2 linked regions of the Anaerobacillus alkaliphilus genome follow. The protein of the gene in region 1 interacts with the protein of each later gene in a pairwise test. Links are inferred from orthologs where the notes say so. Each region holds a gene or a part of one and is shown on either strand. Other genes may lie near its edges.

Evidence for each region. Proteins that work in one complex are often made in the same cells at the same time.
Region 2: the proteins of topA (region 1) and DS745_RS07795 interact in binary tests that used the Escherichia coli proteins (3 or more experiments, as listed by UniProt). The link is inferred for Anaerobacillus alkaliphilus from one-to-one orthologs.

The regions. Positions count from the first base shown.
Region 1 is NZ_QOUX01000046.1:319,441-324,379, forward strand. The notes cover bases 1,140-4,087. They hold topA (type I DNA topoisomerase), read right to left. Parts: upstream 3,675-4,087; coding sequence 1,605-3,674; downstream 1,140-1,604. Other genes in these bases: trmFO (FADH(2)-oxidizing methylenetetrahydrofolate--tRNA-(uracil(54)-C(5))-methyltransferase TrmFO), read right to left, coding at 1,140-1,545; dprA (DNA-processing protein DprA), read right to left, coding at 3,869-4,087. Also shown: tyrosine recombinase XerC, read right to left, coding at 1-173; more of trmFO, read right to left, coding at 238-1,139; more of dprA, read right to left, coding at 4,088-4,729; sucD (succinate--CoA ligase subunit alpha), read right to left, coding at 4,802-4,939. UniProt on the Escherichia coli protein: Releases the supercoiling and torsional tension of DNA, which is introduced during the DNA replication and transcription, by transiently cleaving and rejoining one strand of the DNA duplex.
Region 2 is NZ_QOUX01000026.1:202,083-205,842, reverse strand. The notes cover bases 1-2,765. They hold DS745_RS07795 (YigZ family protein), read right to left. Parts: upstream 1,817-2,765; coding sequence 1,184-1,816; downstream 1-1,183. Other genes in these bases: DS745_RS07790 (sensor histidine kinase), read left to right, coding at 2,226-2,765; DS745_RS07800 (LCP family glycopolymer transferase), read right to left, coding at 1-769. In the rest of the region: more of DS745_RS07790, read left to right, coding at 2,766-3,353; DS745_RS07785 (response regulator), read left to right, coding at 3,372-3,760.

The sequences.
Region 1 (4,939 bases):
AGCCTCACGAATGCATAAGAAACAGCAGCGTAACTAATTATGCTATGCTGCTTCATGAAAAATGAGAAATGCTCAATATCTTTTTTGTAATTGTATACAGTATGCTGAGAAACATTTTTCTCAACCTGTAAAAAACGGATAAACGTTTCAATTTCTATTACTTGATTTGACATTGCCGTTCTCACCTCACTAGAGCCTCTAAACTTTACCACAAAATTTAGAAAGAAGCAAGTGAATTTACATTTTTTTCACAAAATTCTGAATTGTATCTAATGCCCTAGTAGCTAACTGTTCATAACGTTCTTTTTTATTTTTGACTCTTGGTTCAATTGGTGGCAATAAACCAAAGTTAGCATTCATTGGCTGAAAGTTTTTTTCATTGGCAGTAGTAATATAGTTTGCCATACTTCCAAGCACAGTTTCTTCAGGTAGCACGACCATTTCCTTACCTTGCACAAATCTTGCAGCATTAATGCCTGCTAGTAAACCAGCTGCTGCTGATTCAACATAACCTTCAACACCGGTAATTTGTCCTGCGAAAAACAGATCTGGTCTTGCCTTATATTGATAGGTTGGTAATAATAGCTTTGGCGAATTAATAAATGTATTTCGGTGCATAACCCCATAACGAACAATTTCAGCCTGCTCAAGACCAGGGATTAGCTGTAAAACCTCTTTTTGAGGTCCCCATTTTAAATGAGTTTGGAACCCAACAATGTTATAGAGAGTACCTGATTGATTATCCTGTCTTAATTGAACAACTGCAAAAGGACGTTTCCCTGTTTTCGGATCTTCTAAGCCTACTGGCTTCATCGGGCCAAACAAAAGCGTCTTTTTTCCTCTACGAGCTAAAACTTCTACTGGCATACAACCCTCAAAAAAGATTTCTTTTTCAAATTCTTTTAAAGGGACCGTCTCTGCACTTACTAAAGCATCGTAAAATCTGTCGAATTCCTCTTCAGTCATTGGACAGTTCAAGTAAGCTGCTTCCCCTTTATCATAGCGTGATTTAAGGTAAGCTTTCTCCCTATCAATACTATCTGCTTCAAGAATTGGAGCCGCTGCATCGTAGAAGTATAAATAGTCTTCACCTGTTAAGTCCTTTAGTTGTTGAGAGAGCTTCTCTGACGTTAAGGGACCAGAGGCGATTACTGTTGGGCCTTGCGGTATTTCAGTTATCTCTTCATTAATCACTTCAACGAGTGGGTGATTTTTCACACGCTCTGTCACAAGCCCTGCAAATTCATGACGATCTACAGCTAACGCTCCACCTGCTGGAACCGCACAATCATCTGCAGATCGGATGATAACTGATTGTAATTGTCTCATCTCTTCTTTCAACACTCCAACTGCATTAGATAATGCATTGGATCTCAATGAGTTACTGCATACTAGTTCTGCAAATTTATCTGTATGATGAGCTGGTGTTTGTTTCACAGGTCTCATCTCGTATAATCTAACTTTAATTCCGCGTTCGGCTATCTGCCAAGCAGCTTCACTTCCTGCTAAGCCTGCACCAATTACGTTTACTTTAATTTCTGTCAAAATGTATTCCTCCAATAAAACATTATACCACTATATTTTTCATAAAGAAGAAGAAACAGTTAATTTGTTTCTTCTTCATAATCACATTTTGTACACTGAACGTTAACGCCTTTTTTCGTCTTTTTCTCAACTAACATCTCATTACACTTTGGACAAGGTCTAGAAATTGGTTTGTCCCAAGAGATAAACTCACAGCTTGGATAGTTATCACAGCCGAAAAAGGTTCTACGTTTCTTGCTTTTTCTTTCAACGATGTTCCCTTCATGACAAGTAGGACACTTGACACCAATGTCTTTTACGATAGCTTTTGTATTTCGGCAATCAGGAAAGTTTGAGCAAGCCATAAACTTACCGTATCTTCCCATTTTATAGACCATTTCATGACTACACAGCTCACAATCTTCGCCAGCAGGTTCATCCTTAATTTCTACTTCTTTCATTTCTTCTTCAGCAATTTGTAAATGTTTCTCAAAATCTTGATAGAAATGGTCAATGATACTAACCCAATTTGTTTGGCCTTCTTCAATCGAATCGAGATCACTTTCCATTTTAGCAGTAAATTCAACATCCAATATTTCCGGAAAGAACTCACTAATTAACTGTAAGACAATTTCCCCCAACTCAGTAGGGATAAAACGCTTATCTTCTAAAGCAACATAACCTCTTCGTTGGATCGTATCTAACGTTGGAGCAAAGGTAGATGGTCTACCTATTCCTAACTCTTCCAAAGTTTTAACCAATCTAGCTTCCGTGTAACGAGGTGGCGGCTGTGTGAAATGCTGATTAGGTTCTATGTTTTCTTTGTCAACCGACATACCTTCTTCAAGATGTGGTAATAACCGATCTTCCTCTTTTTTTCCATCATCATTACCCTCGATATATACCTTCATAAAACCAGGAAATTTAATCTTAGAGCCTGTTGCTCTAAAAGTAACCCCATTATTATTAATATCAACACTCATGGTATCCAATATTGCAGGTGCCATTAAACTCGCTACTAAACGGTCCCAAATAAGCTTATATAATCGAAACTGATCTCTACTTAAATAACTTTTTACAAATTTCGGATCTTTAAAAACAGAAGTTGGACGAATTGCTTCATGAGCATCTTGAGCCTTTTTATCTTTCTTCACTTGTCGCTTTTCAGTTTGAAGATATTCAGCTCCGAAGTTTGTTTGAATGTATTCGTTTACTTCTGCTTGCGCTGTTTCAGATACTCTTGTAGAGTCAGTTCTCATGTATGTAATTAACCCGACAGTACCTTCCTTCCCGATATCAATTCCTTCATAAAGTTGCTGAGCAATCATCATGGTTTTCTTTGCTCTAAAGTTAAGTTTTCTCGCAGCTTCCTGTTGAAGTGATGATGTCGTAAAAGGTAACACTGGGTTCCGCTTACGTTCCTTTTTGGTAACATTTTCAACAACGAAAGAGTCATTTAGTCTGCTTAGTACGTCTTTTACATCGTTCTCGGACTTTAACTCTGCTTTCTTTTGATCTATCCCGTAGAATTTAGCTTCAAAACTGTCTTTTTCTGTTTTAAAGGATGCCGAGATCGACCAATATTCTTCTGGAATAAAGGATTGTACTTCTTTTTCACGATCAATAATCATCTTAACGGCAACAGATTGCACTCTTCCTGCACTTAAGCCCTTCTTTACTTTCTTCCATAATAGTGGGCTTATATTATAACCAACTAGCCTATCAAGAACACGTCTTGCTTGCTGAGCATCGACTAAGTCCATGTTTATTGGCCTTGGTGTTTTGAAAGCATCTTTAATTGCCTGCTTTGTAATTTCGTTGAATACTACGCGACAATCTGATTTTTCATCAATTTTTAAACTGTGCGCTAAGTGCCAAGCAATTGCTTCTCCTTCGCGGTCCGGGTCAGCTGCTAAGTAGATTTTCTTTACTTTTTTAGCTGCAGCTTTTAACTCTTTTAAAATTGGCCCTTTGCCGCGGATTGTAATGTACTTAGGATGAAATCCACCCTCTATATCGACACCCATTTGACTTTTCGGTAAATCAATGACATGCCCCATAGAAGCTTTTACTATATATTTTTTCCCTAAATACTTCCCAATTGTTTTTGCTTTAGCGGGAGATTCAACGATCACTAAGTAATCTGCCATATTGTGTTTCCTCCCCCTTAGAGGTATTTTAAAATCTTCCCTATTATTAACCACTATTTTGCATTTTGTCAAACATAATTATGAATATCTTCTCATACTTTTGAGACAAATGACAATAAAGGTAATAAATTCAAGCTTTTTAGAATTATAAAAAAATTAAATTTTTTTCAGTTTATTAGCTCTATTATATACGTTTACAATTCATTTAAAACATCATCGCTACATTTTGTCAACATAGCACCTTGTTGAATTAACCAATGAGTTCCTTCTGAACGATCATCTAGAATTGACCCTGGAACAGCAAATACTTCACGTCCTTGTTGCAGAGCCAAATCTGCTGTAATTAATGATCCACTTTTTTTTCTTGCCTCAACGACTAAAGTGCCCCTGCTTAAGCCACTTATTATTCGATTTCTTAAAGGGAAATTCCATTTAGTAGGAGGTGTATTTGGAGAAAATTCTGAGATTAGCAATTGTTTGGAAGCTATATCTGATGCTAAATTTCGGTGACAATGAGGATAAATATGGTTGAAACCTGACCCAAGTACTGCAATTGTTTTGCCGTTATTCATGATTGAAAGTGTATGAGCCCTTCCGTCTATACCTACGGCTAAACCACTGACTATCACCCAGTTATCATGTATTAGAGGAAGAACAATTTTTTCTAAGCTTAATAAACCATTTCGAGAAGGATCTCTTGTTCCTATGACACTTAGTTTTCTCTTATTGGAAAGTAATGATACATCACCTTTACAATACAGGACCCAAGGTGGATCATAAATTTCTTTTAGTAAGTTTGGATAATCAGAGTCGAAAATGGTCACCACATGAATATCATTATTCCGATAATGTTCAACAATATTTTCATTGTTTTTCAAGTCATCAATAAAGGTCAAAAGCTGTTTGGGTTTCATAGAAAAATAACGTTCTAACTCGTCTTTCCTTAGTGTTATAACTCTCTTCAAAGTAGGATCGAAATCAAGAAACTTCTTTAATAGTACCCATGTGACCCCTCTGCAAGCATGGATTTGAATAAGTCTTTCCCTAAAACTCATATCTTCACACCCTTTTGTAAAATAGTATCAAGATCAAAAAATAACGGCCTCAAAAAGAGGCCGCATTCCTTACTACTTATGAGTGATACACTTTTCTAAGATGTTGTTTTCAACTAAAGCTGCTACTAATGTTTCGCCCATTACAGATGGAGTTGGCGCTACTTTGACACCACAACTTTCAAGTGTTTTAATCTTTTCAGCTGCAGTTCC
Region 2 (3,760 bases), on another replicon or contig:
TCACATCGTCGAATTTATTAATGGATGATAGAGATGATCCCTTTTTAATAATTCCTTCTAACACCTGTTGTTGTCTTTCGCCACGACCAATGTCTCCGCGCGGATCTTTCTTACGCATACGAGAGTAAGCTAAAGCTTCTTCGCCATCTAAAAGCTGTAAGCCTTCTTTAATGGAAATAGCTCCTTGAACGTCGTTACTATCCATTTCTGTAAACGCAAATGGTACTTCAACTTCAATTCCGCCTAAGGCATCAATGATTTCCATAAAAGCATCAAAGTTCAGTTTTACAAAATAATCAACTGGAAGGTCAAGTAAGTTTTCAACCGTCGCAATAGTCATATCAACACCACCAAAAGCATGAGCATGATTGATCTTATCCATACGATCACGGCCAATGAGTTCAACTCTAGCATCACGTGGAACACTGACCATCTTCACCGAATTTTCTTTTTTGTTAAACGTAGCTAGCAGTAAAGCATCTGTACGGCCTTTCAAGCCACCGTCACGATCGTCTAGCCCAAGGAAAAGAACGGATATATTATCTTTGCTTGGGTTAACAGGAACAAGTCGTTTCTCAGAACGATCACCGCGCTCAAGACTCGTTTGAGCACTAGTCGTAACGTCTGCTGCTTTCATTACAAAGTAACCGAAAGCTCCACCAATTAAAACCATTAATGTGACAAGGATTAACCCTGTCGTTTTTAAAAATTTATATGTTCCACTTTTTCTGCGTTTTTCTTTTTTCTTCTCACTTCTAGTAAGAGCCATGATGTATACACTCCTTTTTCTCTAAGAAACTACCATATCATAATTAGACGAGATTTGTAGAATGAAAGTTTCATTTTGACATCTAACCTATTTTATATTGTGGGAACCGATGTGTAAATGTAAATTTTTTGAATGGTTGAAAAGAAGTGGAGGACGTGGGGGACGAATGATTTTGTGTGACCACTAGGTATAACTAAGGGGCTGCGTCCTACAAGTCGTCATGAGGACACCTTGGTGGCCGCGAAATTTTAAAAAGGGCATTTTTCCGGAAAATAACGGAATGTATGTCCTCTTAATGTATAACTAGGAGCAAGAGGTTAAGACAAAGCGACGGGCATCAGCTTCTAGACTCAGTATCAAAAGAGTAGTCCACAAAAAAACGTACACACTAATCCCCAATGTGTACGGTTCGACCTAAACATCCTGCTCCAAATACTCCTGATCGCCTAACACAATCTCAGCTTGACCATTTGTCAAATCAGTAATCCAACTACGGAAAGCATCTTCTTCGCCACTAGTTACATAGGTGACAATCTCCACATTATCTAAGTAATTAATCTCCTTAATGAGATAACGTGAATCCCGCAACTCATTTTCCAATTTCCCGAGCCAAGTGTAATCAACCTTCGTATGAAAAATTTGCATGAGCTTCCGTTCAACTATTCCAGTGGCGTTTAACCCTTCGCTTGTGGAGCTGCCATACGCGCGAATTAACCCGCCAGCACCTAATTTTATCCCACCGAAATATCGAGTCACGACAACAACTGTATCCTTTAAGCCGCGCTTCTTTAACACCTCAAGTATTGGCACACCAGCAGTTCCGCTAGGCTCGCCATCATCATTGGCCTTTTGAATAAGATCGTTTTCACCAATCATATAAGCCGAACAATTGTGATTAGCATCCCAATGTTTTTTCTTAATTTTCTCTATGAACGCTTGGGCATCAGCTTCGGTTGTCACCCGATCCACGTAGGTAATAAATCTAGATTTTTGAATGACAATCTCATGTTCGCCATACCCTTTAACTGTAAAATATGATGAAAGCAACAAAAACACCTCTTTGGATGGTACCTGGCACCATAAAAGGACAATTCCACCACCAGAGGACACCACGTCCGCGTGAGGTGTACTACTAGCGAAATATGTCCACGAAGGGTGCCAGGCACCAAATGATAGTACATGTATTTTAACATTTGTTGTTGGAAAAATGCTATTTTCTCAACATCTACGTAGCTGTTATATGATAGAATAGGAATTATAGAATTTAGCTTAGAACGGCTAAAACAAAGGCTTACAAGCATATTTTACCAGCGACAAATTTACCGTTAATACTTTTGTATTTTGATTAACTATGTTTAGCTAGTGATAAGTAGTAAACATTACCTATATAAATATTAGGTACATAGTTTCTATTTTCTAGTGAGATAGTTCTGTACATTTAAAGTGAGGGACTAATATGGCGAATAAAACACAACTAGATGATATTTTGAAGAAGATGCTCGAAACTGTTAGTTCTAGTAAAGAGCAGGTTTTTGATATAACTGAGCAATCAAGAGGTGAATTTTCACAATTACAACTGGAATTGGCTCAAGTGCAAATGAAAGTAGCGTCTGTTATTGAAAATACGGACCGGACAGAGATCCATGCTCGTTTTGCTCGCAACCGCTTAGCCGAGGTTAGTAAGAACTTTGTGAAGTTTACCGATGAAGAGGTTCGAAATGCCTATGAGCAAGCTAATGACTTCCAAGTCAAACTGGCATTATTGCGGCAGGAAGAAAAGCAGCTTCGTGAACGACGTGATTCGATCGAGCGTAGGCTTGTTGCTATTCAAGAAACCATTCAGAAAGCTGAAAAGCTTGTTGGGCAAATCTCCGTTGTCATTAATTACTTAACTAGTGACCTTCAAGAAGTCACGACTATCTTAGAAGATGCAAAAGAGCTTCAAGAGTTTGGCTTAAAAATCATTGAAGCACAAGAAGAAGAGCGAAAACGCGTGTCGCGAGAAATTCATGATGGCCCCGCACAAATGATGGCAAATGTCTTGTTACGTTCAGAGTTAGTCGAACGCATCTACCGTGAAAAAGGTATTGATGATGCACTTAAGGAAATTCGTGATTTACGGGGAATGGTCAAGAATTCACTATCGGAAGTAAGACGTATTATTTATGATTTGCGACCAATGGCTTTAGATGATCTCGGCTTAATCCCAACATTAGCAAAATATCTAAAAAACTTTCAAGAACACACAGGTATGGCAGTTAGTTTTAAAACCATAGGAAAAGAAGAGCGTTTACCTGCTGCACTGGAAATAGCGATCTTCCGTTTTGTCCAAGAGGCAGTACAAAATGCTCACAAGCATGCAAAACCTAAACAGGTTCAAGTCAAAATGGAAATAAAGGCTACGAAAGTAATTGTCATTATTAAAGATGATGGAAAAGGCTTTGATCAATCCGAGAAAAAAGAAGGTGCTTTTGGATTATTGGGGATGAAAGAGCGTGTCAATATGCTGAAAGGTGAAATGACCATCGACTCAAAGATAAACAGAGGTACGTTGATTATACTAGCTGTTCCAATTCATACATAACACGAGGAGGTAATTAGAATGTACGATACTCAAGAAAAGATTATCAAAATAGTAATTATTGATGACCATCAGCTTTTTCGTGAAGGAGTAAAACGTATCCTGGCGATGGAAAATAATTTTGAAATTGTCGCAGAGGGTGACGACGGTTCAAAAGCAATTGACCTTGTTGAACAATTTCATCCTGATGTTATATTAATGGATATCAATATGCCGAAGGTGAACGGGGTAGAGGCAACACGTCGACTTATTGAATTGTACCCAGACATCAAAGTGCTGATATTATCAATTCACGATGACGAGTCATACGTGACACATGTATTAAAAACAGGAGCTTCCGGTTACTTATTAAAAGAAATGGATGCTGATTCATTAATTGAAGCAGTGAGAGTTGTTGCTGACGGCGGAGC